Regions from separate parts of the Pseudomonas sp. GW821-FHT10B02 genome, predicted to be linked through region 3. Evidence: predicted binding sites of a transcription regulator. Region 3 holds the regulator's gene; each other region holds the start of a gene.
What was found. The regulator FliA, encoded in region 3, starts transcription of late flagellar genes. The targets are predictions, from matches to a motif close to CTAAAGTTTNNNNNNNNNNNGCCGNTAA.
Positions count from the first base shown of each region.

Region 1: a site for FliA is predicted at 8,322-8,349, ahead of AC07OF_RS22805 (methyl-accepting chemotaxis protein). Genes of this name have one in related genera too.
Region 2: a site for FliA is predicted at 1,419-1,446, ahead of AC07OF_RS06060 (flagellar protein MotY). Genes of this name have one in related genera too.

Region 1 covers NZ_JBWKNR010000016.1:140,282-150,719, reverse strand. Annotated here, with positions in the region: gene AC07OF_RS22835 (polyamine ABC transporter substrate-binding protein) at 1-96, shown strand, start outside; gene AC07OF_RS22830 (AEC family transporter) at 149-1,066, opposite strand; gene AC07OF_RS22825 (LysR family transcriptional regulator) at 1,177-2,043, opposite strand; gene AC07OF_RS22820 (ABC transporter permease) at 2,092-2,958, opposite strand; gene AC07OF_RS22815 (ABC transporter substrate-binding protein) at 2,955-3,962, opposite strand; gene AC07OF_RS22810 (S8 family serine peptidase) at 4,144-6,096, shown strand; gene AC07OF_RS22805 (methyl-accepting chemotaxis protein) at 6,134-8,281, opposite strand; gene AC07OF_RS22800 (Na+/H+ antiporter family protein) at 8,541-9,860, shown strand; gene AC07OF_RS22795 (FecR family protein) at 9,891-10,438, opposite strand, start outside.
Region 2 covers NZ_JBWKNR010000003.1:63,901-74,338, reverse strand. Annotated here, with positions in the region: gene rnt (ribonuclease T) at 1-309, opposite strand, end outside; gene pyrC (dihydroorotase) at 306-1,352, opposite strand; gene AC07OF_RS06060 (flagellar protein MotY) at 1,483-2,424, shown strand; gene AC07OF_RS06055 (argininosuccinate synthase) at 2,554-3,771, shown strand; gene AC07OF_RS06050 (hypothetical protein) at 3,816-4,370, opposite strand; gene AC07OF_RS06045 (response regulator transcription factor) at 4,794-5,420, shown strand; gene AC07OF_RS06040 (PA3496 family putative envelope integrity protein) at 5,516-5,692, opposite strand; gene nth (endonuclease III) at 5,798-6,436, opposite strand; gene AC07OF_RS06030 (Rnf-Nqr domain containing protein) at 6,441-6,965, opposite strand; gene AC07OF_RS06025 (RnfABCDGE type electron transport complex subunit G) at 6,958-7,575, opposite strand; gene AC07OF_RS06020 (RnfABCDGE type electron transport complex subunit D) at 7,572-8,558, opposite strand; partial or broken gene rsxB (electron transport complex subunit RsxB) at 8,554-9,399, opposite strand; gene AC07OF_RS06010 (Rnf-Nqr domain containing protein) at 9,396-9,977, opposite strand; gene metG (methionine--tRNA ligase) at 10,069-10,438, opposite strand, start outside.
Region 3 covers NZ_JBWKNR010000015.1:37,919-48,356, forward strand. Annotated here, with positions in the region: gene motD (flagellar motor protein MotD) at 1-439, opposite strand, end outside; gene AC07OF_RS21385 (flagellar motor protein) at 443-1,183, opposite strand; partial or broken gene AC07OF_RS21390 (protein-glutamate methylesterase/protein-glutamine glutaminase) at 1,183-2,293, opposite strand; gene AC07OF_RS21395 (chemotaxis protein CheA) at 2,339-4,552, opposite strand; gene AC07OF_RS21400 (protein phosphatase CheZ) at 4,565-5,353, opposite strand; gene AC07OF_RS21405 (chemotaxis response regulator CheY) at 5,373-5,747, opposite strand; gene fliA (RNA polymerase sigma factor FliA) at 5,852-6,592, opposite strand; gene fleN (flagellar synthesis regulator FleN) at 6,589-7,422, opposite strand; gene flhF (flagellar biosynthesis GTPase FlhF) at 7,542-8,852, opposite strand; gene flhA (flagellar biosynthesis protein FlhA) at 8,864-10,438, opposite strand, start outside.

The DNA of each region.
Region 1 (10,438 bases), on a different contig from region 3:
GAAGCCCTGGCCAAGCTTTATGTGGTGCAACCGCTACCGCAGAAGCTTGAACGTGTGCGCACACGGGTCTGGACCAGCATCAAGTCGGATAAGTAATCAGTACGCGGTGGCGGCGCACAGGGACTGCGCCGCCGATCTGCAGACAGACTCAAGCCAGCGTCAGGCTCAGCATCACCGGTAGTGTCAGCGCCGCCAGCAAGGTCTGCAAGGCAATGATGTTGGCCATCAGCGGAGCATTACCGCCCATTTGCCGGGCCATGACATAGGACGACGAAGCGGTCGGCAGGGCCTGGAACAGAATGGCCACGATTGCCGCCTGGCCGCTGAGTCCGAGTGCTCGACAGACCCCGAAGGTTGTCAGTGGCAGCACCACGAACTTGAATAGCGAGGCGGCCAGCAGTGGACGCGGGCCCAGCCCCTGAGCACTGCTACCCAGGGCGGCACCGACGCACAGCAGGCCCAATGGCAAGGCTGCCTGACCGAGCGCTTTCACGGTCGGTTCGATGCCCGCTGGCAGCCCTGCTCCGGTGACGCGCAGGGCAATACCGATTGCGCAGCCAACGATCAGTGGGTTACGGCAAATCGCCTTGATCACAGCAGCAGCCGAACTGCGCGTACCGCTGTAGCGGGCAAAGACCATGACGCACAGCACGTTCACCGTGGGCACGATGGCGGCATTGGCCACGGCAGCCAGGGCGATCCCGCCCGTGCCATAAATCCCGGCGGCCAACGTCGCGCCAATGTAGTTGTTGAAGCGCACACCGCCCTGAAACACCGAGGTGAAACTGGCGCCATCACTGGCGACTGCTCCCCTGCACAGCACCAGCAAGGTGGCGCCAATCAGCGTCGACAGCAGCAACACCGCAACCATGTCGAACACCGGCAGGCCGGTAAGGTCGGCTGTCGCCAGCCCATGCATGAACAGCGCAGGGAGCAACACGAAGTAGCTCAGGCGCTCGGCCGCTGGCCAGAAACTCTCACCCAGAAACCCCTGGGTCCGCAGCCAGCGGCCCAGCGCAATCAGCAGGGCGATGGGGACGATGGTGGCAAGGATCAGGTTCAGCATCAGGCAATTTCCCTATCAGTCAGCGCTCCCTTGTGGGAGTCGACATCAGGCTAGCCTGTGGTATTGAAAGAAAAAAACGCTGAATTCTCAAGCAACCGTTGAGGAAAACTTCATGGTTGGCCCAAGGTGCTTTTCAGTACGGCGGTCAGGTGGCGCCGACGGCTGCTGGCATGTTCGAGCAAGCCGACATGGCGTACGCGCTGGGGTTCGCCAAAGGGCAGCAAGGTCACTGCGGGCAGGTGCTGCAAGTCTTCGTCGGCCAGGGGCACGATGGCCACGCCCAGGCCCATCGAGGCCATGTGCGTCAGGGCTTGCTGGCTGTCCAGTTCCATCTGCTCGCTGACCGGCAACTGTTGTTTGCGCAGTTCCTGCTCGATGATGCGTCCGGCCCAGGCACGTTTGTCAAAGCGCAGGAATGGCTGGCTGGCGAGTAACTCCCTCAGGTTTGCCCCGGCAAAGCCCGGACCGGCAACGGCCCAGAAGCGGTTCTGGTAAAGCGGGGTGAAGTCCAGGTTGGCCGGGTAGGGAGGTACGGGTTCGGTGGTGATGGCAGCATCCAGTTCACCGTCCTCGACGCGCCGGGCAAGCTCCGCGGACATGCCCGAGAGCACGCTGATATGCAGGTGTGGATGCTCGGCCTTGATCTGCACCAGCGCCGCAGGCAGACGTCCGGCCAATGCGGTGTGAATGGCACCGATTTTCAGTCGGCCACGCAGGCCTGGGCCACTGACCAGCGCGCCCGCCATCTCATCGTAGGCGGCAAGGATTCCCTCGGCGCGCTCGACCGCCAGATGCCCGGCTTCGGTCAGGCTGACCTGACGCCGGCTACGGTCGAACAGGCTGACCTGCAGCTCTTCCTCCAGGCTGCGGATATGCAGGCTGACCGCCGAGGGGGTCAGGCTCAGGACGTCGGCGGCACGGGCGAAGGTGCCGTGGCGAGCGATGGTGACCAGGGTGCGCAGGGCTTTGAGCGACAAACGCGGGCTCCGATTATGCCGGGGAGTGGAGGCTCATCATGGCGTCGATCAACGTTGATTGAAAGTCCCCGGCTTTGGCTGGCCATAGGCCTGGGTAATCCGGTCGATCACCATCGCCAGCGCGACTATCGCCAACCCGGCTTCCATGCCCTTGCCGACATTCAAGGTCTGAATCCCCGCCAGCACATCTTCGCCCAGGCCGCGCGCGCCGATCATCGAGGCAACCACCACCATCGACAGGGCCATCATCACCGATTGATTGAGCCCGGCCATGATGCTCGGCATGGCCAGTGGCAGCATGACCCGGCGCAGGCGTTGCCAGCGTCCGGCACCCAGCCCTTGGGCGGCCTGGGTCAGGGACGGATCGATCTGTGACAACCCCAGTTCGGTCAGGCGGATCAGCGGCGGCAGCGCGTAGATCAAGGTGGCGAAAATCGCCGGGACCTTGCCCAGACCAAACAGCATCAGCACCGGAATCAGGTAGACGAAGCTGGGCAGGGTCTGCATGACATCGAGTACCGGCAACAGCAACTGGCGTGCCCGTGGCCGGCTGGCCAGCAATACACCGATAGGCACACCGATCAGAATGCACAGCCCGGTACTCACCAGCACCAGAGCACAGGTTTGCAGGAGCTTGTCCCACAGACCTATTACCCCGATCAAAAACAGCAAGCCGCTCAGCACCAGCGCCCTGATCACACTGCGACTGGCATGCCAGGTGAGCAGTGCGACGACCAGCAGTAACAACCACCAGGGTGTTGCACGCAACAGGTTTTCCAGCGCGACCAGCAATTGCAGCAGGCCTTCGGAGACGCTGCGCAATTGATCGCCGTAAGCCAACACCAGCCGGTCGACGAAGCGGTTGACGCTGTCGGCGAAGGAGACGTGCAGGGTTTCCGGAAAGCCTCCACTCACAAGCCGGCCTCGACGCGTTCGGCGACTTCGCTGGGCAGCCAGGCTTTCCAGGTGGCCGGATGATCACGCATGAATTTCAGCGCGGCATCCTTGGGAGATTCGCGTTTTTCGCTCATCTGCGCCAGGGCTTTGTTCAAGGTGTCGATGGGGATGTCGACCTTGGCGAAGAACTCGACCAGTTGCGGATACTCGTTGCGAAAAGGCGCGGAGACACCGATCGACAACTTCGCGGGCAGTGAGCGCGAGCCTTGTGGATTGGGGTTGTTGGCGTCGGTCAGGGTCTTCCAGGCCGCTTCGTTGAATGGCGGCTCTTCCAGGCGAACCAGAGAGAAGCGGCCCATCAACGGGGTAGGCGACCAGTAGTAGAACAGCACCGGCTTACCGCGGCGGATCGCCGAGGTGATTTCGGCATCCAGGGCGGCACCGGAGCCACTGCGAAAGTTCACGTAGTCATTGTCCAGGCCATAGGCCTTGAGCTTCTGGCTGTTGACGATCTCGGAGGTCCAGCCGCTGGGGCTGTTGAGGAAGCGGCCCTTGTCAGGTGTCTCCGGGTCCTTGAAGACGTCCTTGTACTGCTTCAGATCATCCACCGCGTGCAACTGCGGAGCCAGGGCCTTGATGCCGCGAGCAGCATCCCCCTTGATCACGTATTCAGGTACATACCAGCCTTCATCGGCGTTCTTCACCGTGTCGCCGATGGCGAACACCTGACCGGCCTGTTCGGCCTTGACCCAGGCCGGGCTGCGACCGGCCCATTCTTCGGCAATCACCTGGATGTCGTTGCGCGCCAGGGCCACTTCCATGCTCACGGTGCTGCCGGGGAGGGTTTCGGTGGGGTAGCCGTAACCCTTCTCGACGATCAGGCGCAGGATTTCGGTGGTCAGGCTGCCGCTTTCCCAGGTGATGTCGCCGAAGTGGATGGGCTTGCGTGGTTCGTTGGCCGTAGCGCTAGCCAGGCCTAGAGCGAGCAACAGGCCGGCCAGCAGCGTCGGGATGCTTTTCATCAGGGCCTCGTCATTGGCGGTCTACGGGTTCGGGCAAGTGTAGACGACGAGGTGTTGCGCACTGCCCGGGCACAGGTGTTCTGGAACGCCTTCTATCTGCACACCTGACCAGGCCAGGTGTGAGCATGCGTGTTGGCATGCCCGGCGAAGGGTACGGGTGCAAACACGGAAGGTTGAACCTATGAATCTTGATGTGAGCTTCGTTTACTACCGCAATTTTCGTTTCGATGGAAAATTCCACGTGCGCTGTATCGGCAGTGGCCTGAGCAAAGTGAAAAGCATCCGTTATGAGCTGGAGAGGGCCGGACCTGAAGGCCCGAAGCAGGTCGATGCCAAGTCCGTGCATTCTCAGGCCTATAGCGGTGCACTGGTCGATCACGGTTGTCCGGCCACGCTGCACACCGAGACGGCGACAGGTACCTACACGATCAGGCCGCGGATCAGGGTGATGGATGATGTGTCGGATCTGCCTGTCGACTCTTCTCGCTCGCTGGAGATGACGCCCTTGATCATTGACATCAGCGAAGGCGAACTGAGCAGAGGCCTTCTCGACACTGTGCCGGTTGATGCCGCCAGAGGCAGGGGCAGGCGGTCTGTGGCGGATGAGCAGGGCAACGAACCTGCTGGCCTGGTGCAGGTGGTGGACCCGTATGGCGAATTGCTGGAATCGTTCCCTTATGCGCAACCCGGCAAGTCCTACCCGCCTTTGGTGCTCAAGTTCAATGTTGGAGGCTTTGAGCGATTCCTGTCCGAGCTTGAGCCTGACTCAGGTTCCAGCCTCGTGCGCCTCTGGCCCAGGCTGAAGGAGGTAATCGACCCCCGGCCTTTCCTGGAGCAGCAGGAGCGTCTTGACGAAAAACTCGTAGCACTCAGGGATTACTGCTACCTGGAGCAGCCCGCGAGTATGCTCAACGACACCTATGTGACGCTGATCAAGACCCTGGCAGCGCTGGAGTACCTTGAATCTCTTCACTTCGTGCCCCCTGACCTCGAACCAGGCAACCTGATTCTTGGTGCTGCCGTCGCGCTGGCAACACTGATCACGGGCGCTGCCGTGGTGGCAGGTAATAACGCCTATGACGACGCACAACCCACTCCGGACTTCGAGCCGTTGCAAACCTACCTGGATGAACCCGGCCCCAGATACCAGGGTATGAATGTCCGCAAGGCATGGGCTAAGCAGGTGAGGGGGAAGGGGGCCCGGGTGCACTTTTCAGATGGCGGGCTGTTTCCAGACCATGAAGACCTGCGAGGCAATCCCAACCTCAAGATCATTACCCTGGAACCCAATGGTGACCCCAACCACGGAACCAAATCAGTGGGAATCCTGCTGGCTACGCCCAACGGCATCGGCATGACCGGCATGTGCCACGCCAGCGAATTGTATCTCTACAACAACAAGGCCCGGGATCAGGATTCCCGTGCCCGGACGCCGAAGGATCTTCTGCGCCATGTCGAACCCGGTGACATCGTCGCCATCAATCGCCATTCGGCCAATGTGAATGTGTTGACGACGTTCTTGCCGTCGATACATGAGCGGGACTGGTGGGACATGGCAAAAGCGTTGACCGAGCGAGGTGCGGTGGTGCTCTTCGCGGCGGGCAATGGCAGTACCGAAACGATTGCCGACAAAGGCACCACGGCGGGATATGGCGTCAATTTCTCGCAATGGCCGTATTTCCATGATCATGGAGATGCCAATGCCATCCTGATAGGCGCCTGTCAGTCATGGGATGGTAAACCCCATCAATACTCGAACTTTGCCTACCCGCACCGGATGCTCAATGCCTGGGGGGACAGCGTGGCTACGCTCGGTTCAGGGCCAGATCGACTGCAAGACAAGTCCGGTAACGACAGGGATTACACCTCGAACTATGGTGGGACCTCAAGCGCCACGCCTTTGGTCACCGGCGCGCTCACGTTGATCCAGTCCTATGCCATGGAGCAGCATCATGTCTATTTGAACGCTGATCAAATGCACCTGCTGGTTATGCAAGCGGGTTACCTGGATGCCACGTTGCCACATTCGTCGGTCCTGCCGATGGGGGCAAGGCCGAATGTCCATGCCGCCTTGGTCCTGCTCGATCAGATCCTGGGCGGTGGCAGGTTCCACTCGCCCAGGGATGAGCTCTGATGTGCAAGCGTAACCGTCGCTCGCCAGGGGTTACGCCTCAGACCCGGAACTGATCCATCAATCCCTGTTGCTGGTTGGCCAGGCTGTTGAGCGACTGGCTGACCCGCGCCGATTCGTTGGCCTGTCCGCTGAGGGATTCGGTTACGTCACGGATGGTCGCCACGTTGTTGTTGATTTCCTCGGCTACGGCGCTCTGCTCTTCGGCGGCGCTGGCGATCTGCAGGTTCATGTCGCTGATCACCGTGACCGCATCGCCGATCTGCTGCAAGGCGGTGACCGCCTGACTGACCTGCTCGACGCTGCCTTGCGCCTGACGATGGCTGCTGTCCATGGCACCCACTACTTCGCGGGTACCGGCCTGCAGTTCTTCGATGACCTGACGGGTTTCTTCCACCGATTCCTGGGTGCGGCGGGCGAGGTTGCGTACCTCATCGGCGACCACGGCGAAGCCGCGGCCTGCTTCACCGGCGCGGGCGGCTTCGATGGCGGCATTGAGGGCCAGCAGGTTGGTCTGTTCGGCGATGGAGCGGATGACTTCCAGCACCGAACCGATCTTCTCGCTGTTCTCGGCCAGGCCTTCGACCTGGGCCATGGCGGTGCTCATGTCGGCGGCCAGGGTGTCGATGCTGGTGGTGGTGCGGTCGATGACCGACAGGCCCTGGCGAGTGGCCTGATCAGCGTCGCGGGCTGCCTGGGCAGCCTGGGCCGCGCTACGGGCAACGTCCTGGGCAGTGGCGCTCATTTCATGGGACGCGGTGGCGACCTGATCGACCTGACGGTATTGCTGCTCCATGCCGGCGCTGGTCTGGCTGGCAATCGCCGAAGACTGGTCGGCGGTGTCGCGGGCCGCCTGGACCGAGCGCTTGACCTCGGCAATGGTCGGCTGCAGTTTGTCCAGGAAGCGGTTGAACCAACCGGCCAGTTCGCCCAGTTCGTCGCGTTTGTCGTACTGCAGGCGACGGGTCAGGTCGCCTTCGCCACTGGCGATGTCCTTGAGCATGGCCGCGACACCGAGGATCGGCCGCGTCACGCCGCGGGCCATCAGCCAGATCAGCAGCAGGCCGACGATGGCCGCCAACGCGCCCAGGCCCAGCTCGATCAGGGTGCCGCTGGTGTTGCTGCGGTCGAGTTCCTGCTTGAGGGCCTCGGCCGGGCCGGTCAGGGCGCTTTCCGGAACGTCGAGCAGCACGCCCCAGGACTTGCCGCCCGGGATCGGGGCAAAGGAAGCCAGGACCTTCAGGCGCTGCTTGTGATGGATGCTGTGAATGGGCGTGCTGTCAGCCAGCAGGCGGATCACTTCGGCGCCTTTCTCGGCATCGACCTGGTCAAAGCGCTGGGCCAGTTTGCCGGCATCCGGGCTGTAGCCGGCCAGTAGGCCCACGGGGCTGAGGATGCTCACCTGGGTCTGGCCCTGGTAGAGGTTGCGGCTGGATTGCTGGCTCATGGCCTGCAGGCTGTTCAGGTTGATGTCGATGGACAGGGTGGCGACTACCTTGTCGGCGACCATCAGCGGGAACACGATGCTGGTCATCAGCACCTGCTGGCCGTTGATCTCATAGAAGTACGGTTCAATCACGCAGGTCTTGCGGGTGGTGCGTGGGCACACTGACCAGGTGTTGGCCGGCTCGCCGCTGGGGCCGATGCTGGTATCGGCCATGTCTTTTTCCGGCAGGGCCATGGAGGTCAGCTGGCCTGGCGTCGGTTGCGACCAGTACAGGGCAAAGCGACCTTTTTCGTTACTGCCCAGTTGCTCCTGGTTGACGAACAGTTCGTCCTTGTTGTCCAGCGCATTGGGTTCGAATACCAGTGACAGGCCGAGCAGGTCGGGGTTGGCCTGCAAGGCGGCGCGTACCTGACGGGTCAGGTCCTCGCGCAGGTCGAAGGCGTCGAGAAAGCGCTTTTCGGCCTGTTCGCGCAGGAACAGGACCTGACGGGCGAAACCGGCACCGTACTGATAGGCATCCATGAACTGGCGACGAATGTTCAAGGCCTGGACTTCGCCCTGGGATTCGATGCGTCCCTGGGCTGACTCGGTGAGCATCTGCATGCTGCTGGTCTTGACCAGCTCCGAGCTGTGTCCCATGCGGTACAACGAAAGGCCCACCAGCAGGGTAACGATGCTGGCCAGGCACAAACCGGCGAGCAGGGTGATTTTCCACTGAATGGAAAGTTGTCTGAACGACATGGCGAAGTCCTTTGATCCAAAAAGATTGAGGCTGCCGACGTTATCGGCGGATACGTCGCTTTCTTTATTCAAACGATCAATTTAAATGCGTCGTTTTCGTGCATTCCTACGACAGCAATCGCCCAGTGAGCTTTGACAAGCGCGAGGGCCTGCTTCAGAGTGTGCGCCCTCCATAAAAATACCCGTCGTTCGGCCACTGCTCGCGGGCAGTTTGTCGCCGAATCGGTCGCTTTTTGTCTGGTTTCTAGAGGTCACAGGAATGAATGCAGTAATTGCCGCGGTCGGCATCATGCTGATCTTGAGTCTGTCCCGCGTGCATGTGGTGATCGCCCTGATCGTCGGCGCGCTGGCTGGCGGATTGGTGGGCGGCCTGGGAATCGAAGGAACGCTCAAAGCATTCAACGGTGGGCTCGGCGGCGGTGCCACCGTGGCCTTGTCCTATGCCTTGCTGGGTGCCTTTGCGGTGGCGATTGCCAAGTCTGGCATGGCCCATGCCCTGGCCGACCGCGCCCTGGCGATGGTTGGCAAGCAAGGGCATGCCGATGGTGGAAAGGTCAAATGGCTTCTGATCGGCTTGCTGTTGCTGGTGGCGATTTCCTCGCAGAACATTCTGCCGATCCACATTGCGTTCATTCCCCTGTTGGTGCCGCCGCTGCTCTATGTGCTGACCAAGCTGCAGATCGACCGGCGCCTGGTGGCCTGCGTGATGACCTTTGGTTTGATCACGCCTTACATGTTCCTGCCGGTGGGTTTTGGCAACATCTTCCTCAACGAGATTCTGCTGGCCAACGTCAGCCGTAGCGGGGTGGATGTCAGCGCGGTCAACGTCACCCACGCCATGGCCATTCCGGCGGCGGGCATGCTTTTCGGCCTGCTCCTGGCGGTGTTTTTCAGCTACCGCAAAAAGCGTGTCTATGACCTGGAAAAAATCGAGCAGGTCGAGCAGGTGGCGGTGCGCTACAACCCGTTGACCCTGCTGGTTGCCGGGGTTGCCATCGCAGCGGCGTTCATCATTCAGCTGTGGCTGGATTCGATGATCATCGGCGCCATGGTCGGTTTTCTGATTTTCTCGGTATCGGGCATCGTGCGCTGGAAGGACACCGATGACCTGTTTACCGAAGGCATGAAAATGATGGCCATGATCGGCTTCATCATGATTGCCGCCTCCGGTTTCGCCGAGGTCATGAAGGCTACCGGTGAGGTCAAGAGCCTGGTCGAGACGTCGGCAGTGTGGATCGACCACAGCAAGGGGATTGGAGCACTGCTGATGTTGCTGGTGGGGCTGCTGGTGACAATGGGCATCGGCTCGTCGTTTTCCACGGTGCCGATTCTTGCCGCGATCTTTGTACCGCTGTGTGTGCAGCTGGGCTTTGACCCGGTCGCCACCGTGTGCATCGTCGGCACCGCTGGTGCACTGGGCGATGCCGGCTCACCGGCTTCGGATTCGACCCTGGGCCCGACCTCAGGCTTGAACGTAGACGGCCAGCATCACCACATCTGGGACACCGTGGTGCCGACCTTCATTCACTACAACCTGCCACTGCTGGCGTTCGGCTGGCTGGCGGCAATGACACTGTAGTGCGCAGCAACGAGGGGTTGAGCGTAAGGCTCAGCCCCGTGCCGGCGGTGGCGAGATGCGGTTGAGGAGCATGCTGCCGTCCTTGTTGCGGGTCAGATAGACCGGCAACACCTTGGGCAGGTTGCTGACCAGACGCTTGATCTGCTTCGTATCGTAAATGCCACTGATACGAATGCTGCCGGTGTTTTCGTCGGCCAGCAGCAGTGGCTGCTCCAGGTAGCGGTTGATCTGCGGCAGGGCCTGGGCCAGGCTCAGGTTGTCGAGGATCAGCTTGCCATTGCGCCAGGCCAGGCTGGTGTCATGGGCGTAGGTCTGACTCAAGCGCGGTTCGTAGTCGCCGGCCTGGTAGCTTGCCTGCATGCCGGGGCCCAGGCGATAGCCCCCATCGCTGTCATTGGCATCGCTGCTGACCAGTACCGAACCTTCGAGCAGGGTCACTTTGACCTGATCTTCATACTTCCAGACATTGAACTGGGTGCCGGTGACGCGGGTCTGGCCCTGGGCGGCATGCACTACGAAGGGGTGCAGGCTGTCGTGCCGGACCTTGAAGAAGGCTTCGCCTTTGACCAGAGTGACCC
Region 2 (10,438 bases), on a different contig from region 3:
CTCTTCGCTGACGGCCATGCGCAGTGGGTGGTCCAGCTTGATCCCGGTGAATTCCAGGGCGGCCTGTTCGATGTTGGCACCTTCGAACGGTTCGACACGGAAGAAGTAGGTGTGCTCCGGGAACAGGAAGCCTTTTTCATCCATGCCGATGGTGACGGCAGCGATTTCCAGCAGGGCATCGGTAGCGCTGTTGAAACCACCGGTCTCGACATCCACTACAACCGGCAGGTAACCACGAAAACGTTCCGCCATCGGGTGGCGTGGGCCACCGCTTGGACCTTCCTGGTCGTCGTACAGATCTTCACTCACGCAGTTTCCTCCAGCAGGCGCCAGCGCAGTTGTTCACCGGCGCGCAGCGGGATAACGGTCTGCTCGCCGAACGGCAAGCTGCTTGGGGCGGTCCAGTCTTCACGAACCAGGGTAATGGTCTCGGTGTTGCGCGGCAGGCCGTAGAAGTCCGGGCCGTGCTTGCTGGCAAAACCTTCAAGCTTGTCCAGCGCGTTGCGCTGTTCGAACGCTTCGGCGTACATCTCGATGGCGGCGTAGGCGGTGTAGCAGCCGGCGCAGCCACAGGCCGCTTCTTTGGCGTGACGGGCGTGAGGGGCCGAGTCGGTGCCGAGGAAGAACTTGCTGCTGCCGCTGGTGGCGGCGTCCAGCAAGGCCACCTGGTGGGTGTTGCGCTTGAGGATCGGCAGGCAATAGAAGTGCGGTCGAATACCGCCAACCAGCATGTGGTTGCGGTTGTACAGCAGGTGCTGGGCGGTGATGGTCGCGCCGACGTTGGCCGGAGCCTCGTTGACGAACTGCACGGCATCGCTGGTGGTGATGTGCTCGAAGACCACTTTCAGGGTCGGGAAGCGTTCGACGACACGGCGCAGGTGCTCGTCGATGAACAGCTTCTCGCGGTCGAACACGTCGATCTCGCTACGGGTCACTTCACCGTGCACCAGCAGCGGCATGCCGATTTCGGCCATGGCTTCGAGTGCCGGGAAAATGTTGTCGATGCTGGTAACGCCGGAATCGGAGTTGGTCGTCGCGCCAGCCGGATACAGCTTGGCGGCATGCACGAAACCTGTAGCCTTGGCTGCGCGGATTTCTTCGGGCTGGGTACGGTCAGTGAGGTACAGCACCATCAGCGGCTCGAAGCGGCTAGCGGCCGGACGTGCGGCCAGGATGCGCTCGCGATAGGCGCCGGCTTCGGCGGCATTGCGTACTGGCGGTACCAGGTTGGGCATGATGATTGCGCGAGCAAAGGTGCGCGCAACGTCGCCAACGGTGTGGGGCAAGACGGCGCCATCACGAAGATGGATGTGCCAGTCATCGGGACGCAGGAGGGTCAGGCGGTCGGACATTGGGGATTCCAGGCGGGTCGAACTCAAGGTGAATGCTACCGGAAAAGCCGGGTCCGAGCACTCGCTATCAAGTTTTGCCACGCCTGACCGATAGCCTGCGGGTATACCGTGAAAATCTGTGGAGCCGCCCGTGCGCCAGCGTTATCTAGCCCTACTCAGCGTGTTTGCCTGCTTGCCGGCGACGGCACTCACTTTCCAGACCCGTCTGGAGAATATTGAGTGGAAGGTCGAAGGCGATCAGTTCGAATGCCGCCTGGTCCAGCCGGTTGCCGATTTCGGCAGCGGTGAGTTCGTGCGCCGTGCCGGTGAACAGGCGACGTTTCAATTGCGTTCGAGCAGCAATGTCCTGGGTACAGGTTCTGCAACCCTGCTGGCTGCAGCAGCGCCCTGGCAGCCAGGCCGTGGCGATATCAACCTGGGCTCGGTGCGCATGGCGCGTGGCGGCGTGCTGTTTACCAGCTCCCAAGGGCAGGCCAGTCGTCTGATCAATGGTCTGCTCGACGGCCGCAGTACGGTGGTCCGCAACTATGCCGGCGAAGCCGGGCGAGCGATGGAAGTGCGCCTGTTGCCGGTGAAATTCAGCAAGGCCTATAGCGATTATCAGGTCTGCGCCGCGAAGCTGTTGCCAATGAACTACGACCAGGTGCGCCAGACACGGGTCGATTTCCCTGGGAGCGGGATTGAACTGGACGCCAATGCCAAGGCGCGTCTGGACGTGATCCTGGAATTTCTCAAGGCCGATCCTACGGTCAATCGCATCGAGCTTGATGGTCACTCCGACAACAGTGGCAATCGCCTGACCAATCGTGATCTGTCCCGACGCCGGGCGCTGGCGGTGATGGAGTACTTCAAGGCGCATGGTATTGCTGAAAATCAGATCCGCGTTCGTTTCCACGGTGAGCGCTATCCACTGGCCGCCAACAACTCGGCGGCCAACCGCGCGCGCAATCGCCGGGTAAATATTCAGCTCGATCGGGTAACTCCGGTTGAAACGGCGTCAGAAAAAGCCCCGGAAACACCAGCAGCCCCTGCGGCGCAAACGGATACTGGCAAGCCGTTGATCAAGTCCTGAGGTGCGACCGTCCGTCGCGCTATCGACAGTTCCTGTCGCTTTGTCGTCACAAGCTGTCGCCCCACTGTAATTTTTGCGGCAAGGCCGGTAGAATCGACGGCTTTCCGTACAACCCCGTGGAGTGATGGCATGGCGGACGTAAAAAAGGTCGTACTGGCGTATTCCGGCGGCCTTGATACTTCGGTGATTCTCAAGTGGCTGCAGGATACCTACAACTGTGAAGTGGTGACTTTCACTGCCGATCTGGGGCAGGGCGAAGAGGTCGAACCGGCCCGCGCCAAGGCTCAGGCCATGGGCGTGAAAGAAATCTACATCGATGACCTGCGCGAAGAGTTCGTGCGCGACTTCGTTTTCCCGATGTTCCGCGCCAACACCGTTTACGAAGGCGAGTACCTGCTGGGTACTTCCATCGCTCGTCCGCTGATCGCCAAGCGTCTGATCGAAATCGCCAATGAAACCGGCGCCGACGCCATTTCCCATGGTGCTACCGGCAAGGGTAACGACCAGGTGCGCTTCGAACTGGGTGCCTATGCACTCAAGCCGGGCGTCAAGGTTATCGCTCCATGGCGTGAATGGGACCTGCTGTCCCGTGAAAAACTCATGGACTATGCCGAGAAGCACGGTATCCCGATCGAGCGTCACGGCAAGAAAAAATCGCCTTATTCGATGGACGCCAACCTGCTGCACATCTCCTATGAAGGTGGCGTGCTGGAGGATACCTGGACCGAACACGAAGAAGACATGTGGAAGTGGACCAAGTCGCCGGAAACCGCGCCTGACGTCCCTACCTACCTGGAACTGACCTACCGTAACGGTGACATCGTCGCCCTGGACGGCGTTGAAATGTCGCCGGCCACCGTATTGGCCACTCTCAACCGCATTGGCGGCGAGAACGGCATCGGTCGTCTGGACATCGTCGAGAACCGCTATGTCGGCATGAAGTCCCGTGGCTGCTACGAGACCCCTGGCGGCACCATCATGCTGCGCGCTCACCGGGCGATCGAGTCGATCACCCTGGATCGTGAAGTCGCTCACCTGAAAGACGAGCTGATGGTCAAATACGCCAGCCTGATCTACACCGGCTACTGGTGGAGCCCGGAGCGTCTGATGCTGCAACAGATGATCGACGCCTCCCAGGTCAATGTGAATGGTGTAGTGCGCCTGAAACTGTACAAGGGCAACGTGATCGTCACTGGCCGTAAGTCCGATGACTCGCTGTTCGACGCCAACATCGCAACCTTCGAAGAAGATGGCGGTGCGTACAATCAGGCCGACGCAGCGGGCTTCATCAAGCTCAACGCCCTGCGTATGCGCATTGCTGCAAACAAGGGTCGTTCGCTGATCTGAACGGCGCCTTGAAAGAAAACCCCGGCCTGGTCCGGGGTTTTTTTTTAGTTGTTGATCGACTGGGTTGCCAGGGTGGTCTGGATGCCTGTCTCCAGGTTGATTAGCGTCCAGGTGTTGCACAGTGGGTGGGTCTGGTCCAATGCCAGCATGGCAAAGTGTTCGAGCAATTGAGTTGCACATGTTCCGCTTATGGTAATGGTCACTGATGCTTGTGCAATCTGTGGCGGATTACCAAACGTATGAGCAGTGCCGTTGTCCGCTGCGAGGCTGATAGCTTCATTGTTTATCGGTAATTCAGTGGGTGCCTGTATTACGTCGCTAATCATCGTTTCTACCGCGGCGGATAGTTGCGCTGAAGTAGCAGGAGCGGAGGCGTCGGTGGATTCCTGTACTGGCAGTGAGTACAAAGATTTGTAGTTGAAGTTGAGTGTAAGGAAGAACAAGACTGTCAGAAAAAACGGAAAGCCTACAAGAAACCATGTGTAGGTGGTCTGGCTGTCTTCACTTAGAAATGGCAACGAAGCCAGTGCCGAGGCTTCGATGATTCCGGCGAATATTGCAATGATGGTCAATGGGCTTTTCGGCTCTGCGTTGCTCATCGCCGTGTCCTCGCTTTCACCCGGTCGAGTGGCTATTAGTCTGGATAACACGCCGGGTTGGCACCGGGCGGGATTTCTGGTCGGGGAGCTATTGCCTCGCATCTTGTATCGAAGTTTATAGATGTCGGTAAATGTGTATCAGGAATATAGGACTTTTCCTTCAAGTATTAAGGTACTGCTGGCTGGGCTGTTTAGGTGTTCTGGTGCTATTTTTAGTTTTAGAGGTTAACTCTGTTTCGTTCAAGGATACTGGTGTAAGTGTGAGAATGTGCAGGTTAAGGTTTTTTGTAGGACCGATCCTCTATGTGTGTAGGTTTTATCTTTGTGTGCTTTTGCTCGCGGGTGCCGCAATACAATATGTCGTGTAACTAGGCTATTGTGCGGGCTCAAAAAAAATCGAACAGCGAACAATTGGATCTGCCCATGAATAAAGTGCTGATCGTGGATGATCACCCGGTCATCCGCCTGGCTGTACGTATGCTGATGGAGCGGCATGGCTATGAAGTCATCGCAGAGACGGATAATGGCGTGGACGCGTTACAACTGGCACGAGAGCATGATCCGGATATCGTCATTCTGGACATCGGCATCCCCAAGCTCGATGGTCTTGAAGTTATTGCCCGGCTTACGACCACCTGCCCGGGTGCCAAGGTGCTGGTGCTGACTTCCCAGGCACCTGGGCACTTTTCGATGCGTTGTATGCAGGCAGGTGCCGCTGGCTATGTCTGCAAGCAGCAGGACCTCACGGAACTGCTCAGTGCAATCAAGGCTGTGCTGTCCGGCTACAGTTACTTCCCCAATCAAGCACTGCATTCGGTGCGTAGCAACCTGGGCGGCACCAGCGAGGCCGACATGGTCGAGCGTCTGTCGGGGCGGGAGATGATGGTCCTGCAGCAACTGGCGCGCGGCAGAACCAACAAGGAAATTGCCGACGGTATGTTTCTGAGCAACAAGACCGTCAGTACCTACAAGACCCGGCTGCTACTCAAGCTCAATGCCCGCTCATTGGTTGATCTGATCGAGCTGGCCCAGCGCAACGGCCTGGTTTGATATCGCCAGAAGCAACAAAGCCTCCACTCGGGAGGCTTTGCTGGTGAGGCCGGTACTCAGCAGCCAAGGGGTTCCTGGCTTGCGCAGTCGAGGCGTCAGAGGTCGAAATCGTAATCGGCCAATTGTTTTTGCAGGCGACGTTCTTCCAGCAGGTTATCGATGGTGCGGCGCTTGCTCAAGTTGGTCTTTGCCACTTCGGCCGGAACATCGTCCTCTGCGTCTTCAGTGGCGATGTCGTCATCAACAACCAGGTCTTCTTTATCGGTGCTCATAAGTCACTCCAAGCCAAGAGGGCCATTGGCGCACCTTATAGCGAGAATTTTCGAGCCGGTACAAAAGATTTTTTCAATCGGCCCGGCACAGTTTTCACTATCTGCTCAATCGTCTGAGGTTTTGTGCTTGTATTCACACAGGTCTTCGATCCGGCAACTTCCGCAACGGGGTTTACGTGCCAGGCACACATAGCGCCCGTGCAGGATCAACCAGTGGTGGGCGTCGAGCAGGTAAGCCTTGGGCACGAACTTCATCAATGCTTTCTCAACCTCCAGGACTGTCTTGCCCGGAGCAATTCCGGTGCGGTTGCTGACCCTGAAAATATGCGTGTCCACCGCCATTGCCAGTTGCCGGAAGGCGGTGTTGAGGACCACGTTGGCGGTCTTGCGACCCACACCAGGCAATGCTTCAAGTGCCTCGCGAGTTTCCGGTACCTGGCTGCCATGCTGTTCGATCAGCAAGCGGCAGGTTTCGATTACGTTGCGGGCTTTGCTGTTGTACAGGCCGATGGTCTTGATGTATTGCGACAGTCCATCGACGCCAAGGGCGTAGATGGCTTCGGGAGTATTGGCGACCGGGTACAACTTGGCGGTCGCCTTGTTCACGCTGACATCGGTGGCTTGCGCCGAAAGAATGACCGAAATCAGCAACTCGAAGGGGGAGGTGTAAGCCAGTTCTGTCTTGGGCTCGGGATTGTCTTCGTGCAGCCTGCGAAATATCTCCAGGCGTTTGGCGGCATTCATGGGGTCAACACTTTCCTTGACGACGTGAGGGGGCTCGCCGCAGGCAAACCCTGTTGTACAGGGCCAGCAGCAGGCCCAACAGAAAAAATGCCCCAGGCAGCAGGGCAGCCAGGCGTAGTCCTGCCCAGCCAGACAACAACTCGCGGCAAAGCCCCAAGGCGATACACAGGGCGGCGAATGCGCCTAGCAACTGGGCGGTGTCGCGCCAGTGACGGTTCTCGCCTTGAGCGTATTCGAACATCAGGCATTGTACGGCGATCAGTGTCGGGTAGGGGCTCAGCGCCTGATGTAGGGGCAGGGCCCAGGCGCGCAGACTCAACTCCAGGCAAGTGGTCAGCGCTGCGGCCAGCAGCACGCTGGCGAGCATTCTGCCGCGGGCCGCGAGCCAGCGGTGCAAAGAACCCATTGCCAAGTGATGCAGGGTAATCAGTAACACGCTGAAACCGGCGATGGCGCACGCGTCAAGCAGCGTCTGGGTGATACCCAGCAACGGGGCCAGGCTCACGGCGGCCAGCCATTGCCTACTCATCACTGCCTGCCTCAAGTAAGTGCTGACGATGTTCGTCGAAGTAGCGCAGGGCGTCATGCACAGCATGGATCACTGCACGCGAAGTCACCGTGGCGCCTGCCAGTTGATCAAACTGACCGCTGTCACGCTTCAGAGCCCAGGCGGCATCAGGTGTGGTCTGCCGGCTGATACCGATGAAGCCTTGTAGCCACTGGTTACCCGGTTCGACTAGCCTGGCCCCCAGGCCAGGTGTTTCCTGCTGACGTAGTACCTTGCTGGCGATCAGGCGGCCTTGCGTGTCGATGGCGATCAGCAGCTCGATCTGGCCTGCGTAACCCGGAGTCTGACTGTGCAGCACTACCGCGCTGGGGCGACCGGCAAGGGTGGCACGATAGCCTGCCAGCAGCCGGCTGTGGGCGAGGGTGGGGGCGCTTAGCACCAGGGGTGTCTGCAATGGCTGGTTGTCATAGGTTTTTTCTGGCAGGACGCTGAGCCAGGTCTGCGCCTTGAGTTTCTGCTCGGCCAGGGAGATATCCCGGGCACTGAAGTGCTGCCAGATCATGCTGCTGCCCAGGCTCAACAAGGCAATGAGCAACAGCAGCATGGCGCTGCGTATCGATGAGCGGTTCATGATGACACCGCTTGACGACGTTCGGCCCAGCGCTCCAGCGCCGGTACGCACAGGTTCATCAGCAGCACCGCAAAAGCGGTGCCATCAGGGTAGTTGCCCCATGTGCGGATCAGGTAGATCAACAAGCCCATGCCTATGCCAAACAGCAAGCGGGCCTGTGGCGACCTGGGGCCGGAAACCGGTTCTGTGGCAATAAAGAATGCGGCCAGCATGGTCGAGCCGCTGAACAGATGCAGTAACGGTGAGCCGTTGGAATCCGAGCCGGATCCATTCCAGAACAACAGGCTGATCACGAACAGACTCGCCAGCAAGCCGACAGGGGCATGCCAGCTGAAGACCTTGCGTTGCAACAGCAGTAAGCCACCAAGCAGGAAGGCCAGGTTGACCGTTTCGCTGCCTGCGCCGCCGAAATGCCCGAAGCCTGGATGAGTGCTGAACAACTCGTCGAGGGTCAGGCTGCGGTTGTTGCGCAGTCCATCCAGAAGGGTTGCCTGGGCCCAGGCATCTGGTTGCTCGCCGGTACTGAAAGCCAACACGTGTTGCAAGCTGCTGCCCAGATCCAGCAATTGCGCGCCGGGCCACTGGGTCATGTGCAGCGGGAAGGCCAGCAAAACCACGGCATAGCCGAGCATGGCCGGGTTGAACGGGTTCTTGCCGACGCCGCCATACAGTTGCTTGCCAAGGCCGATGGCACTGACCGTGGCGATAACCGGTACCCACCAGGGGGCGTAGGCAGGCAAGGCAGCGGCAAGCAGGGTGGCGCTGACCAGGGCGCTGCCATCATTGAGTGAAGGCAGGACCGGGCGTTGCTGCAGCTTCAGTAGAAGCCCTTCGCTCGCCAGGGCTGAGCCTGCGCACAACAACAGATTGAAGAGCATCCCCCAGCCATGCTGCCAGAGCAGCGTCAGCACCCCGGGCAGGCACGCCAGCAGCACCAGCAGCATGGTGCTGCGCAGGCGCTCGCTGTTATCAACGGCCGGCATGGGCGGTGGCCGGTTGCAAGGCCAGCAGTTGTGCCTGGGCCTGTTCGGCCTCTTGTTCCAGTTCGGCCAACTGTGCCAGCTGAGTAGCGTTCGGTGTCGCACCGAAGGCGCTTCTGGCTTTGTTCAGCTGTGCCCGGCTCATGGCGGCGGCAATCTTGGCTTTTTTCAGTGCGGCATCGGCCGCGGCGGCTTTCTGTGCCTTGACCCGCTCGATGGCGGCTTTGATCGGGTCATCGCTGGTTACGGCATGCTCCGGGGTGTTACTGGCGGCGCTGCGTTGACTGCGGGCGGCACGTTCGGCTTGCTTGCGCGCTTCTTCGCGCTGCAGGCGGCTGTTGCGCAATTCAAAACGACGACGGGCATGATTGCGTTTGGCGCTGCGGGCGGCCAGGGCCTCGGCGTCCTGGGCCATGCCACCGACAATCGGGATGATGTTGCTGGTTGCGCTCAGTGGCAGCAGGTCGATGCAATCTACCGGGCAGGGCGCCACGCACAGGTCGCAGCCTGTGCATTCAGCACTGATCACGGTGTGCATCAATTTGGCTGCACCAACTATGGCATCCACCGGGCAGGCCTGGATGCATTTGGTGCAGCCAATGCATTCGGCTTCGCGGATATAGGCGACCTGGGGCGGCGCGCTACCGCGCTCAGGGTCCAGGGCTATGATCGGCACCTGCAGCAGGTTGGCCAGGGCGGTGATGGTTTCGTTGCCGCCTGGCGGACATTTATTGATCGCTTCGCCCTTGGCCAGGCCCTCTGCATAGGGCTTGCAGCCAGGGTGACCACATTTGCCGCATTGGGTCTGCGGCAACAGGGCGTCGATGCGTTGAATCAGACTCATGATGTAAATAATCCGTTGAAGCCGAGAAACGCCAAGGCCATCACTCCCGCGCCGATCAACTCTGCAGGCAGGCCGCGAACGCTCTCGGGCATCGCCTCGTTGTCACTGCGTTGACGCAGGTCGGCGAACAGGCTCAAAGCCAGCCAGAATCCCAGACCGCCGCCCAGGCTCCAGGCCAGGGTCTGCAGGGGGCCGTAGGCGCCTTCAATGACCTGCAGGCTCAAGCCTAGCAGTGCCACATTGCCCAGCAGTAACGGCATCAGCCCGTCGAAGGGCAGGCTTGGTATCGCTCGAGACAACAGGCCGAGCAGCGGCTCGATCAACAGTACGCACAGGGGTAGCAGGACGAACAGGCGTAGGTAGTCAAGCTGCAAGGGTTGCAGGAGGTAGTGATACAGCAGTTGCCCCAGCGTGACGGCCAGCACCAGTAACGCCAGTGTTGCCAGCCCCAGGGCGTGCAGTCGACGGCGGTCCTGGCCAGCAGAAGGTTGCAAGGCCGGGTCGATGGCCAGCCCTTGATGCAGGACCAGGTTGTTGACCAGCGCGGCGCTGATCAGGGCCAGGATGAATTCGCTCATGGGGGTGCACATTGCCAGGGCTGTTCGCCATTATCCGGCAATGACGCGAGGATGAGAACGCCCCGGACGCAATCGTCCGGGGCGTGAGGCCTTACTTGATGCGCTGACCGGGTTTGGCGCCGCTGTCAGGGCTGAGCAGGTAGATTTCTTCACCGCCGGGGCCGGCAGCCATGACCATGCCTTCGGAGATACCGAAGCGCATTTTGCGCGGCTTGAGGTTGGCGATCATCATGGTCAGGCGACCTTCGAGCTTGGCCGGGTCCGGGTACGCCGACTTGATGCCGGAGAACACGTTGCGCTGCTCGTCACCGATGTCGAGGGTCAGGCGCAGCAGCTTGTCGGCACCTTCCACCGCTTCGGCCTTGAGAATCAGGGCCACGCGCAGGTCGACGGCAGCAAAGGTATCGAAGTCGATCTCGGCGGACAGCGGGTCTTTGCTCAGTTCGCCATTGCCGGTGACT
Region 3 (10,438 bases):
GCATGGCATCACCACTGCCGAACAGCAGCGAAGAGTTGAGCTCGATCTCGACCCACAGCTCGTTACCGCGCACGGTCATCTGGTCGGACTTGATCAGGTCGCCAAAGGCGTCGCGCACGTCATCGGTGATGGTTTTCAGCGGATCGCTGCTGGTTTGCGCCAGGCCGGCATCGACCTGGTCACTGTCCTTGATCAGCGGCTCGGCCGGTTTTACGGTCAGCGGCCGCTCATCGCCGATGGGGATCGGGCGCATGCTCTTCTCGGGGTCATTGAACACCCCGATCAGCGCCTGGGAGAGGATCTTGTACTTGCCCTCGTTGATCGAGGAAATCGAGTACATGACCACGAAAAAAGCGAACAGCAAGGTGATGAAGTCCGCGTAGGACACCAGCCAGCGTTCGTGGTTTTCGTGTTCCTCAGGTTGTCGACGGCGTGCCATGTGTTACTCCATGAAGCCCTGAAGCTTCAGCTCGATCGAGCGCGGGTTCTCGCCCTCGGCAATCGACAGCAGGCCTTCCAGGAGCATTTCCCGGTAGCGCGACTGACGCATGGCCAGCGCCTTGAGCTTGTTGGCAATCGGCAGCAGGATCAGGTTGGCACTCGCCACACCGTAGATGGTGGCGACAAAGGCGACGGCAATACCGTTACCCAGTTGCGAAGGGTCGGCCAGGTTGCCCATGACGTGAATCAGGCCCATGACCGCACCGATGATACCGATGGTCGGCGCATAGCCGCCCATGCACTCGAACACCTTGGCAGCCTGGATATCGCGGCTTTCCTGGGTGTAGAAATCCACTTCGAGGATGCTGCGGATGGCTTCAGGTTCGGCACCGTCGACCAGCAGCTGCAAACCCTTGCGCGCGTAAGGATCGGGCTCGGCATCGGCCACGCCTTCCAGGCCCAGCAGGCCTTCCTTGCGTGCGGTCATACTCCAGTTGACCACCCGGTCGATACCGCCAGCCAGGTCGATACGCGGCGGAAAAAGAATCCAGCGCACGATCTGCAGCGCCCGCTTGAAGGCACTCATGGGTGACTGCAGCAGCGCCGCAGCCAAGGTGCCGCCGAGCACGATCAAGGCCGCAGGACCGTTGATCAGCGCCGAGAGATGACCACCCTCGAGGTAATTGCCGCCGACAATCGCGACAAACGCCAGGATGATCCCGATAAGGCTCAAGACATCCATCAGACGCACGCCTCGACCAGGTGCTTGCCGATCTCGTCCAGGCTATAGACCGCGTCGGCCAGGTTGGCTTTGACGATGGCCATGGGCATGCCGTAGATCACGCAGCTGGCTTCATCCTGGGCCCACACCGTGCTGCCACCCTGCTTGAGCAGGCGTGCACCTTCACGGCCATCGGCGCCCATACCGGTTAGTACCACCGACAGCACCTTGTCGCCGTAGGATTTGGCCGCCGAGCCAAAGGTGATGTCCACACACGGTTTGTAGTTCAGGCGCTCGTCACCCGGCAGGATCTTCACCGCACCGCGGCCGTCGATCATCATCTGCTTGCCCCCCCGGGGCCAGCAAGGCCAGGCCTGGACGCAGCATGTCGCCGTCTTCGGCTTCCTTGACGCTGATCTTGCACAGCTTGTCGAGGCGCTCGGCAAATGCCTTGGTGAAAGCAGCGGGCATATGCTGGATCAGCACGATCGGCGCCGGGAAATTGGCTGGCAGCTGGGTCAGGACCCGCTGCAGCGCCACCGGGCCGCCGGTGGAGGTACCGATGGCCACCAGTTTGTAAGGCTTGCGCTTGGGTGCAGGCGAGGCAGCGGATGCCGCCGCCCGTACCGGTGCCGCAGCCCGTGGTGCCGGGCTGCTGCCCAGGCTGCTGACACTTGGCTGGGTGTGGCTGGCCGGTTGCGGCACTGGCGCGGCATAGCTGATTGAACGGCGGTTACTGCGGGAAATGGTATGCACCTTTTCACACAGCATCTGCTTGACCTTCTCCGGGTTGCGCGAGATGTCTTCGAAGTTTTTCGGCAGGTAGTCGACGGCACCGGCATCCAGGGCATCGAGGGTCACCCGCGCGCCTTCGTGGGTCAGCGAGGAGAACATCAACACCGGGGTTGGGCAGCGCTGCATGATGTGACGTACAGCGGTGATGCCATCCATCATGGGCATTTCGTAGTCCATGGTGATGACATCGGGCTTGAGCGACAGTGCCTGGTCGATCGCTTCCTTGCCGTTGGTCGCGGTACCGACGACCTGGATAGTCGGGTCCGCTGAAAGAATTTCCGAGACTCGGCGGCGGAAGAAACCGGAATCATCCACCACCAGGACCTTGACTGCCATAAACACTCCATTAGGGGGCGCGGCGTGCGGGCCGCGCCACCAGAATCAAATACGCCGGGCGGCGTAACGCTTGAGCATGCTCGGAACGTCGAGGATCAGCGCGATGCGCCCGTCACCGGTAATGGTGGCGCCCGACATGCCCGGCGTGCCCTGGAGCATCTTGCCCAGCGGTTTGATGACCACTTCTTCCTGGCCGACCAACTGATCGACGACGAAGCCGATCCGCTGGGTGCCGACCGAAAGGATCACCACGTGCCCTTCGCGTTGCTCTTCATGAGCGGCGGAACTGACCAGCCAGCGCTTGAGGTAGAACAGCGGCAAGGCTTTGTCGCGAACGATGACCACTTCCTGGCCGTCGACCACGTTGGTGCGCGACAGGTCCAGGTGGAAGATCTCGTTGACGTTGACCAGCGGGAAGGCGAACGCCTGATTGCCGAGCATGACCATCAGGGTCGGCATGATCGCCAGGGTCAGCGGTACCTTGATGACGATCTTCGAACCCAGGCCCTTGGTCGAGTAGATATTGATCGAGCCATTGAGCTGGGAGATCTTGGTTTTCACCACGTCCATGCCCACGCCACGCCCGGAGACGTCGGAGATCTCGGTCTTGGTCGAGAAACCCGGGGCGAAGATCAGGTTGTAGCACTCGGTTTCGCTCAGGCGGTCGGCGGCATCCTTGTCCATCACCCCGCGCTTGACCGCAATGGCGCGCAGGACGTTGGCGTCCATGCCCTTGCCGTCATCGGAGATCGACAGCAGGATGTGATCGCCTTCCTGCTCGGCCGACAGCACCACTTTGCCGCCGCGGGATTTACCCGCCGCTTCGCGCTCTTCCGGGGTTTCGATGCCGTGGTCGACGGCGTTGCGCACCAAGTGCACCAACGGGTCGGCCAAGGCCTCGACGAGGTTCTTGTCGAGGTCGGTTTCTTCACCGACCAGCTCCAGGTTGATCTCTTTCTTCAACTGCCGGGCCAGGTCGCGAACCAGGCGCGGGAAGCGCCCGAAGACCTTCTTGATCGGCTGCATGCGGGTTTTCATCACCGCGGTCTGCAGATCGGCGGTCACCACGTCGAGGTTCGACACCGCCTTGGACATGGCTTCATCGCCGCTGTTCAGGCCCAGGCGCACCAGGCGGTTACGCACCAGCACCAGTTCGCCGACCATGTTCATGATCTCGTCCAGGCGCGCGGTATCGACCCGCACGGTGGTTTCCGTTTCGCTGGCGGCCTTGTCGGCAGCTGGCGCGGCCTGGCGCGCCGGGGCTGGCGCCGCGGCTTTGGCCGGTGCGGCGGCAGCGGGGGCGGCGGCAGGTTTGGCGACAGCTGGCGCTGGCGCTGCAGCAGGCTTGGCGGCAACCGCGGCAGCTGGCGCAGCGGCCGTTGCAACGCTGTCCGCGGCGAACTTGCCCTTGCCGTGCAGCTCATCGAGCAAGGCTTCGAATTCATGCTCGGAAATATGATCGCCCGACGCCGCAGCGGCCGGCTCTGCAGCGGGTGCTACAGCACCCGGCAAGGCATCGACGGCGAAGCTGCCTTTGCCGTGCAACTGGTCAAGCAACGCCTCGAACTCGTCATCAGTGATTTCGTCGCTGGCGCTCTGGGAGGATTGCGCCACCGGCGCAGGTGCGCTGACGCTGTCGGGAGCAAACTGGCCCTTGCCGTGCAACTGATCGAGCAGCGACTCGAACTCGGCATCGGTGATTTCGTCGCTGGCCGCAGCCGGTGCCTGCACCTGGGCTTCGGCCTCTGCCTTGACCGCATTGAGCGAGTCAAGCAGCTGTTCGAATTCGGTATCGGTAATGTCCGCTTCGGCGGGCGCTTGCGGCGCCTGTTCCAGCACCGGCTCAGGTGCGGCAACCGGCTCGTCAGCGGCAGGCTCGGCCAGACGCGACAAGGCCGCCAGCAGCTCAGGCGTGGCCGGCGTGATATCGCTGCGCTCGCGCACCTGGCCGAACATGCTGTTGACCGTGTCCAGGGCTTCCAGAACCACGTCCATCAGTTCGGCATCGACGCGTCGCTCACCCTTGCGCAGGATGTCGAAGACGTTTTCGGCGATGTGGCAGCACTCCACCAGCTCGTTGAGCTGGAGGAAGCCGGCGCCCCCTTTTACAGTGTGAAAACCGCGAAAGATCGCATTGAGCAGATCGGCATCATCCGGACGGCTTTCCAGCTCGACCAGTTGCTCGGACAGTTGCTCAAGAATCTCGCCGGCTTCTACCAGGAAATCCTGAAGGATTTCTTCATCGGCGCCGAAGCTCATTAAACGTGCTCCCTAAAAACCCAGACTGGACAGCAGATCGTCGACATCGTCCTGACCGGACACAACGTCTTCACGTTTATCGGCATGAATCTGTGGACCTTCACCCCGAGTCGGATGTTTTTCTTGATCTTTTTCAGCGCGCAGCTGCTGGTGGTCATGTTCGATACCGGCAAAGCGGTCGACCTGACTTGCCATCAGCACGAGCTTGAGCAGATTGCTTTCTACTTCGGTGACCAGTGCCGTGACACGTTTGATCACCTGACCGGTCAGGTCCTGATAGTCCTGAGCCAGGAGAATGTCGTTGAGGTGGCCGGCGACCTTGCGGCTGCCTTCCTCACTACGTTCCAGGAAGCGGTCGATGCGGTGCATCAGCTCGCGGAACTCCGGCGCAGCCACTTCACGGCGCAAGAAGCGCTGCCAGTCGGCGCGCAGATCGCGGGCTTCGTCACTCAGCTCGTGGAGGACCGGGGTGCTCTCCTCGACCAGATCCATGGTCCGGTTCGCCGCGCCCTCGGTCAGCTTGACCACATAGGACAGGCGCTCGGTCGCATCGGTGATCTGCGAGACTTCCTCGGCCTGCGGCATTTGCGGATCGATCTGGAAACTGACGATCGCACTGTGCAGCTCACGCGTAAGCTTGCCGACTTCCTGGTACAGGCCACGGTCACGGGTCTGGTTCAGCTGATGGATCAGTTGCACCGCGTCGCCGAATTTGCCCCGCTCGAGACTGTCGACCAGTTCGTGGGCATGCTTCTTCAGTGTCGACTCGAAGCCGTCCAACGATGAATGTGTTTGCTCCATAGCGCCCCCGTGGCGTGTCTTAGCTGTTGACGCGCTCGAAGATCTTCTCGATCTTTTCTTTCAGCACCTGGGCAGTAAACGGCTTGACCACATAGCCGTTGACGCCGGCCTGGGCCGCTTCGATGATCTGCTCGCGCTTGGCTTCGGCAGTTACCATCAGCACCGGCAGGTGCTTGAGGCGCTCGTCGGCACGCACTTTGCGCAGCAGGTCGATACCGGACATGCCCGGCATGTTCCAGTCGGTCACGAGAAAATCGAAATGACCGCTTTCGAGCATCGGCAGCGCCGTGTTGCCGTCATCGGCTTCCTGGGTATTGGTGAAGCCCAGGTCACGCAGCAGGTTCTTGATGATCCGCCGCATCGTCGAAAAGTCGTCGACGATGAGGATTTTCATGTCTTTGTTCAATTAGACCTCCAAGCAGTCTTTAACGCGCTCAGCGCTGAACGCGCATTCAATCAATTCGGGCACTACATTTCGCGACTGCATTGAACCTGCGTTCAACGCGCCCGCCATTCCCCCAGGCGACCACGCAAACGCGCCGCGCACTGGCTGTGCAACTGGCTGACGCGCGACTCGCTGACACCCAGGACCTCACCGATTTCCTTGAGGTTCAGCTCTTCGTCGTAGTACAGCGCCAGGACCAGACGCTCGCGTTCAGGCAGGTTGGCGATGGCATCGGCCAGGGCTGCCTGAAAACGCTCGTCTTCCAGATCGCGCGAAGGCTCGAGCTGGGCACTGGCGCCGTCCTCGTGCAGGCCTTCATGTTCGCCGTCCTGTAACAGGTCGTCGAAACTGAACAGGCGGCTGCCCAGGGTGTCATTCAAAATCCCGTAGTAATCATCGAGACTCAATTGAAGTTCGGCAGCAACCTCGTGATCTTTAGCGTCACGGCCGGTTTTTGCTTCAATTGCACGAATCGCGTCACTGACCATGCGGGTATTGCGGTGGACCGAGCGCGGTGCCCAGTCCCCTTTACGTACTTCGTCAAGCATTGCCCCACGGATACGGATACCGGCGTAGGTCTCGAAACTGGCACCCTTGCTCGCGTCATACTTGTTGCTGACTTCGAGCAGGCCGATCATGCCGGCCTGGATCAGGTCCTCGACCTGGACACTGGCCGGCAAACGCGCCAGCAAGTGATAGGCGATACGCTTGACCAACGGCGCGTAGCGCTCGATCAACTCGTACTGACCATTGCGAGACGCGTTGCTGTACATCCGGTATCCGCTGGCGTTCATAGCACAGGTCCCGCGCTCGTCGGCTGCACCAGGCGCTCGACAAAAAACTCCAGGTGACCACGCGGGTTGGCAGGCAACGGCCAGGTGTCGACCTTCTGGGCAATGGCCTTGAATGCCAGCGCGCACTTGGAACGCGGAAAGGCTTCATAGACCGCTCGCTGCTTTTGCACCGCCTTGCGCACACATTCGTCGTAAGGCACCGCGCCGACGTATTGTAGGGCGACGTCGAGGAAGCGATCAGTGACCTTGGTCAACTTGGCGAACAGGTTGCGCCCTTCCTGCGGGCTTTGCGCCATGTTGGCCAGGACCCGGAAGCGGTTCATGCCGTAATCGCGGTTGAGCAGCTTGATCAGCGCGTAGGCGTCGGTGATCGAGGTCGGCTCGTCGCACACCACCAGCAGCACCTCTTGGGCCGCGCGGACAAAACTGACTACCGAGTCACCAATACCGGCAGCGGTATCGATCACCAGCACATCGAGGTTGTCGCCGATCTCGCTGAAGGCCTGAATCAGACCTGCATGCTGGGCAGGCGCCAGGTGCACCATGCTCTGCGTGCCGGAAGCGGCGGGCACAATGCGCACGCCACCCGGCCCCTGCAGCAGTACATCGCGCAGCTCGCAGCGGCCCTCGATCACGTCGGCCAGGGTGCGCTTGGGCGTCAGGCCGAGCAATACGTCGACGTTGGCCAGGCCCAGGTCGGCATCCAGCAGCATGACCCGACGGCCAAGCTCTGCCAGCGCCAATGACAGGTTCACCGACACATTGGTCTTGCCGACGCCACCTTTGCCGCCAGTCACGGCGATCACCTGTACGGGATGCATGCTACCCATGTTTGTTCATTACCTTGTCTTGCTTAGACCGAGGCCACATGACCGGCTGCGCTTTCAACACCTGAAAAATGCCTGGCAGTCCATCAATGCAGATACTTTGCAACGTCTTCACAATCACCTCAGCCAACACGCTTGCCGGGGCTGTGGTAGAGATCAGCGAACATATCGGCCATCGCCTCTTCGCTGGGCTCGTCCTGCATCTGCACACTCACCGCGCGGCTGACCAGCTGGTGCCGGCGCGGCAGGTGCAGATCGTCAGGAATGCGCGGCCCATCGGTAAGATAGGCCACTGGCAATTCGTGACTGATGGCCAGGCTCAGGACTTCGCCGAGACTGGCCGTTTCATCAAGCTTGGTCAGGATGCACCCGGCCAGCCCGCAGCGCTTGTAGCTGTGATAGGCGGCGGTGAGCACCTGCTTCTGGCTGGTCGTCGCCAGCACCAGATAATTTTTAGACGCAATACCGCGTCCTGCCAGGGTTTCCAGCTGCATGCGCAAGGCCGGATCACTGGCTTGCAGGCCAGCGGTATCGATCAGCACCACGCGCTTGCGCAGCAACGGCTCCAGCGCCTGGGCCAAAGACTGGCCGGGATCGACGTGGGTCACCGAGACATTGAGGATCCGCCCCAGGGTCTTGAGCTGCTCCTGAGCACCGATGCGGAAACTGTCCATGCTCACCAGCGCCAGGTTCTGCGCGCCATACTTGAGCACATAGCGTGCTGCCAGCTTGGCCAGGGTGGTGGTCTTGCCCATGCCCGCCGGCCCGACCATGGCGATCACGCCGCCTTCTTCGATCGGCTCGACTTCCGGCACATCGATACGCCGTGCCAGATGCGCAAGCAGCATGCGCCAGGCATGACGCGGCTCTTCGATGCCGGCAATCTGCGCCAGCAGTTCATGCGCCAGCGGCCCGGACAGACCGATACGCTGCAGGCGGCGCCAGAGGTTGGCCTGCTGCGGCTGGTTACCCTGCAGCTGACTCCAGGCCAGCGAACCGAGCTGCACTTCGAGCAGCTCGCGCAGACCGCTAAGCTCCGAGCGCATGGCATCGAACAGGCGCGGGTCAACCGGCGCGGCAGCCGCGGCAACCGGTGCCGCCGGCGTCTCCACAGGGGTCTCGACCAGCGGCTCGGAGGCGGTCAGCGGCAAGCCGGCAAACAGCTGGCGGTTGCCGTCTTCGCTTTCGCTGCGGCTACTGAGCTCGGCCTGGGCGGTGACGATGCGCGACTGGGTCTTGCGCAATTCATCTTCGAGCTCGACATTCGGAACCCGTGGCGCCAGGGCGGACAGCTTGTAGTCCAGCGCAGCCGTCAGCTCGACACCGCCAGCAATCCGTCGGTTGCCGATGATGGCGGCATCAGCCCCCAGCTCATCTCGAACCAGCTTCATGGCCTGACGCATATCGGCGGCGAAAAAACGCTTAACTTGCATAACCCACTACCTCAGCCGTTGGGGCCTACTGTGGCAACGATGGTAACTTGCTTGTTGTCAGGTATTTCCTGATACGCCAAAACATGCAAATTCGGTACAGCCAGGCGACCGAAGCGCGACAGCATCGCCCGTACCGGTCCTGCGACCAGCAGGATCGCCGGTTGCCCTTGCATCTCTTGACGCTGGGCTGCCTCGATCAACGAACGCTGAAGCTTTTCGGCCATGCTCGGCTCAAGAAGAACACCGTCTTCCTGACCTTGCCCGGCCCTTTGCAGACTATTGAGCAAAATCTGTTCCAACCTTGGCTCAAGGGTGATCACAGGCAGCTCGGACTCAACGCCGACAATGCTTTGCACGATAGCGCGACACAATCCGACGCGCACCACCGCCACCAGCGCGGCGGTATCTTGACTCTTGACCGCATTGTTGGCGATAGCCTCGGCAATACTGCGTATATCACGCACCGGCACCTGCTCGGCGAGCAACGCCTGCAGGACCTTGAGCAGCCCCGACAACGAAATGACGCCCGGCACCAACTCTTCGGCAAGCTTGGGCGAGGCCTTGGCCAACACCTGCAGCAGTTGTTGGACTTCCTCGTGGCCAATCAGTTCGTGGCAGTGCTTGTGCAGAATCTGGTTCAGGTGGGTCGCAACCACGGTGCTGGCATCCACCACGGTGTAACCCAGCGATTGCGCCTGACTACGCTGATTGACGTCGATCCACACTGCTTCCAGCCCGAACGCCGGGTCGCGGGCGGCAATGCCGTTGAGGGTGCCAAAGACCTGTCCGGGGTTGATGGCCAGTTCGCGATCAGGATAGATCTCGGCCTCGGCCAGGATCACCCCCATCAGGGTCAGGCGATAGGCACTGGGCGCCAGGTCGAGGTTGTCACGGATATGCACCGTGGGCATGAGAAAACCCAGGTCCTGGGAGAGCTTCTTGCGCACCCCCTTGATCCGCGCCAGCAGTTGTCCACCCTGATTGCGGTCGACCAGGGGAATCAGCCGGTAGCCGACTTCCAGGCCGATCATGTCGATCGGGGTGACATCGTCCCAGCCCAGCTCCTTGGTTTCCATGGCGCGCTGCGGCGAGGGCAACAGGTCCTGCTGGCGCTGAACCTCTTCCTGGGCTTTGACCTTGGCCAGGTTCTGCTTGCGCCACAGCCAATAGGCACCGCCAGCGGCCACCAGCCCCAGACTCAGGAAGGCGAAGTGCGGCATGCCCGGCACCAGGCCCATGACGATCATGATCCCCGCCGATACCCCCAGCGCCTTGGGCGAAGTGAACATCTGCCGGTTGATCTGGTTACCCATGTCTTCGGAACCGGAGGCACGGGTCACCATGATGGCTGCAGCGGTGGACAACAGCAGTGATGGCAATTGCGCCACCAAACCGTCACCGATGGTCAGCAAGGCATAGACTTTACCGGCATCGCCGAAGCTCATGCCGTGCTGGAACATACCGACCAGCATGCCGCCGATCAGGTTGATGAAGAGGATCAGCAGGCCGGCGATGGCGTCACCGCGAACGAACTTGCTGGCACCGTCCATCGAACCGTAGAACTCGGCCTCCTGGGCTACTTCAGA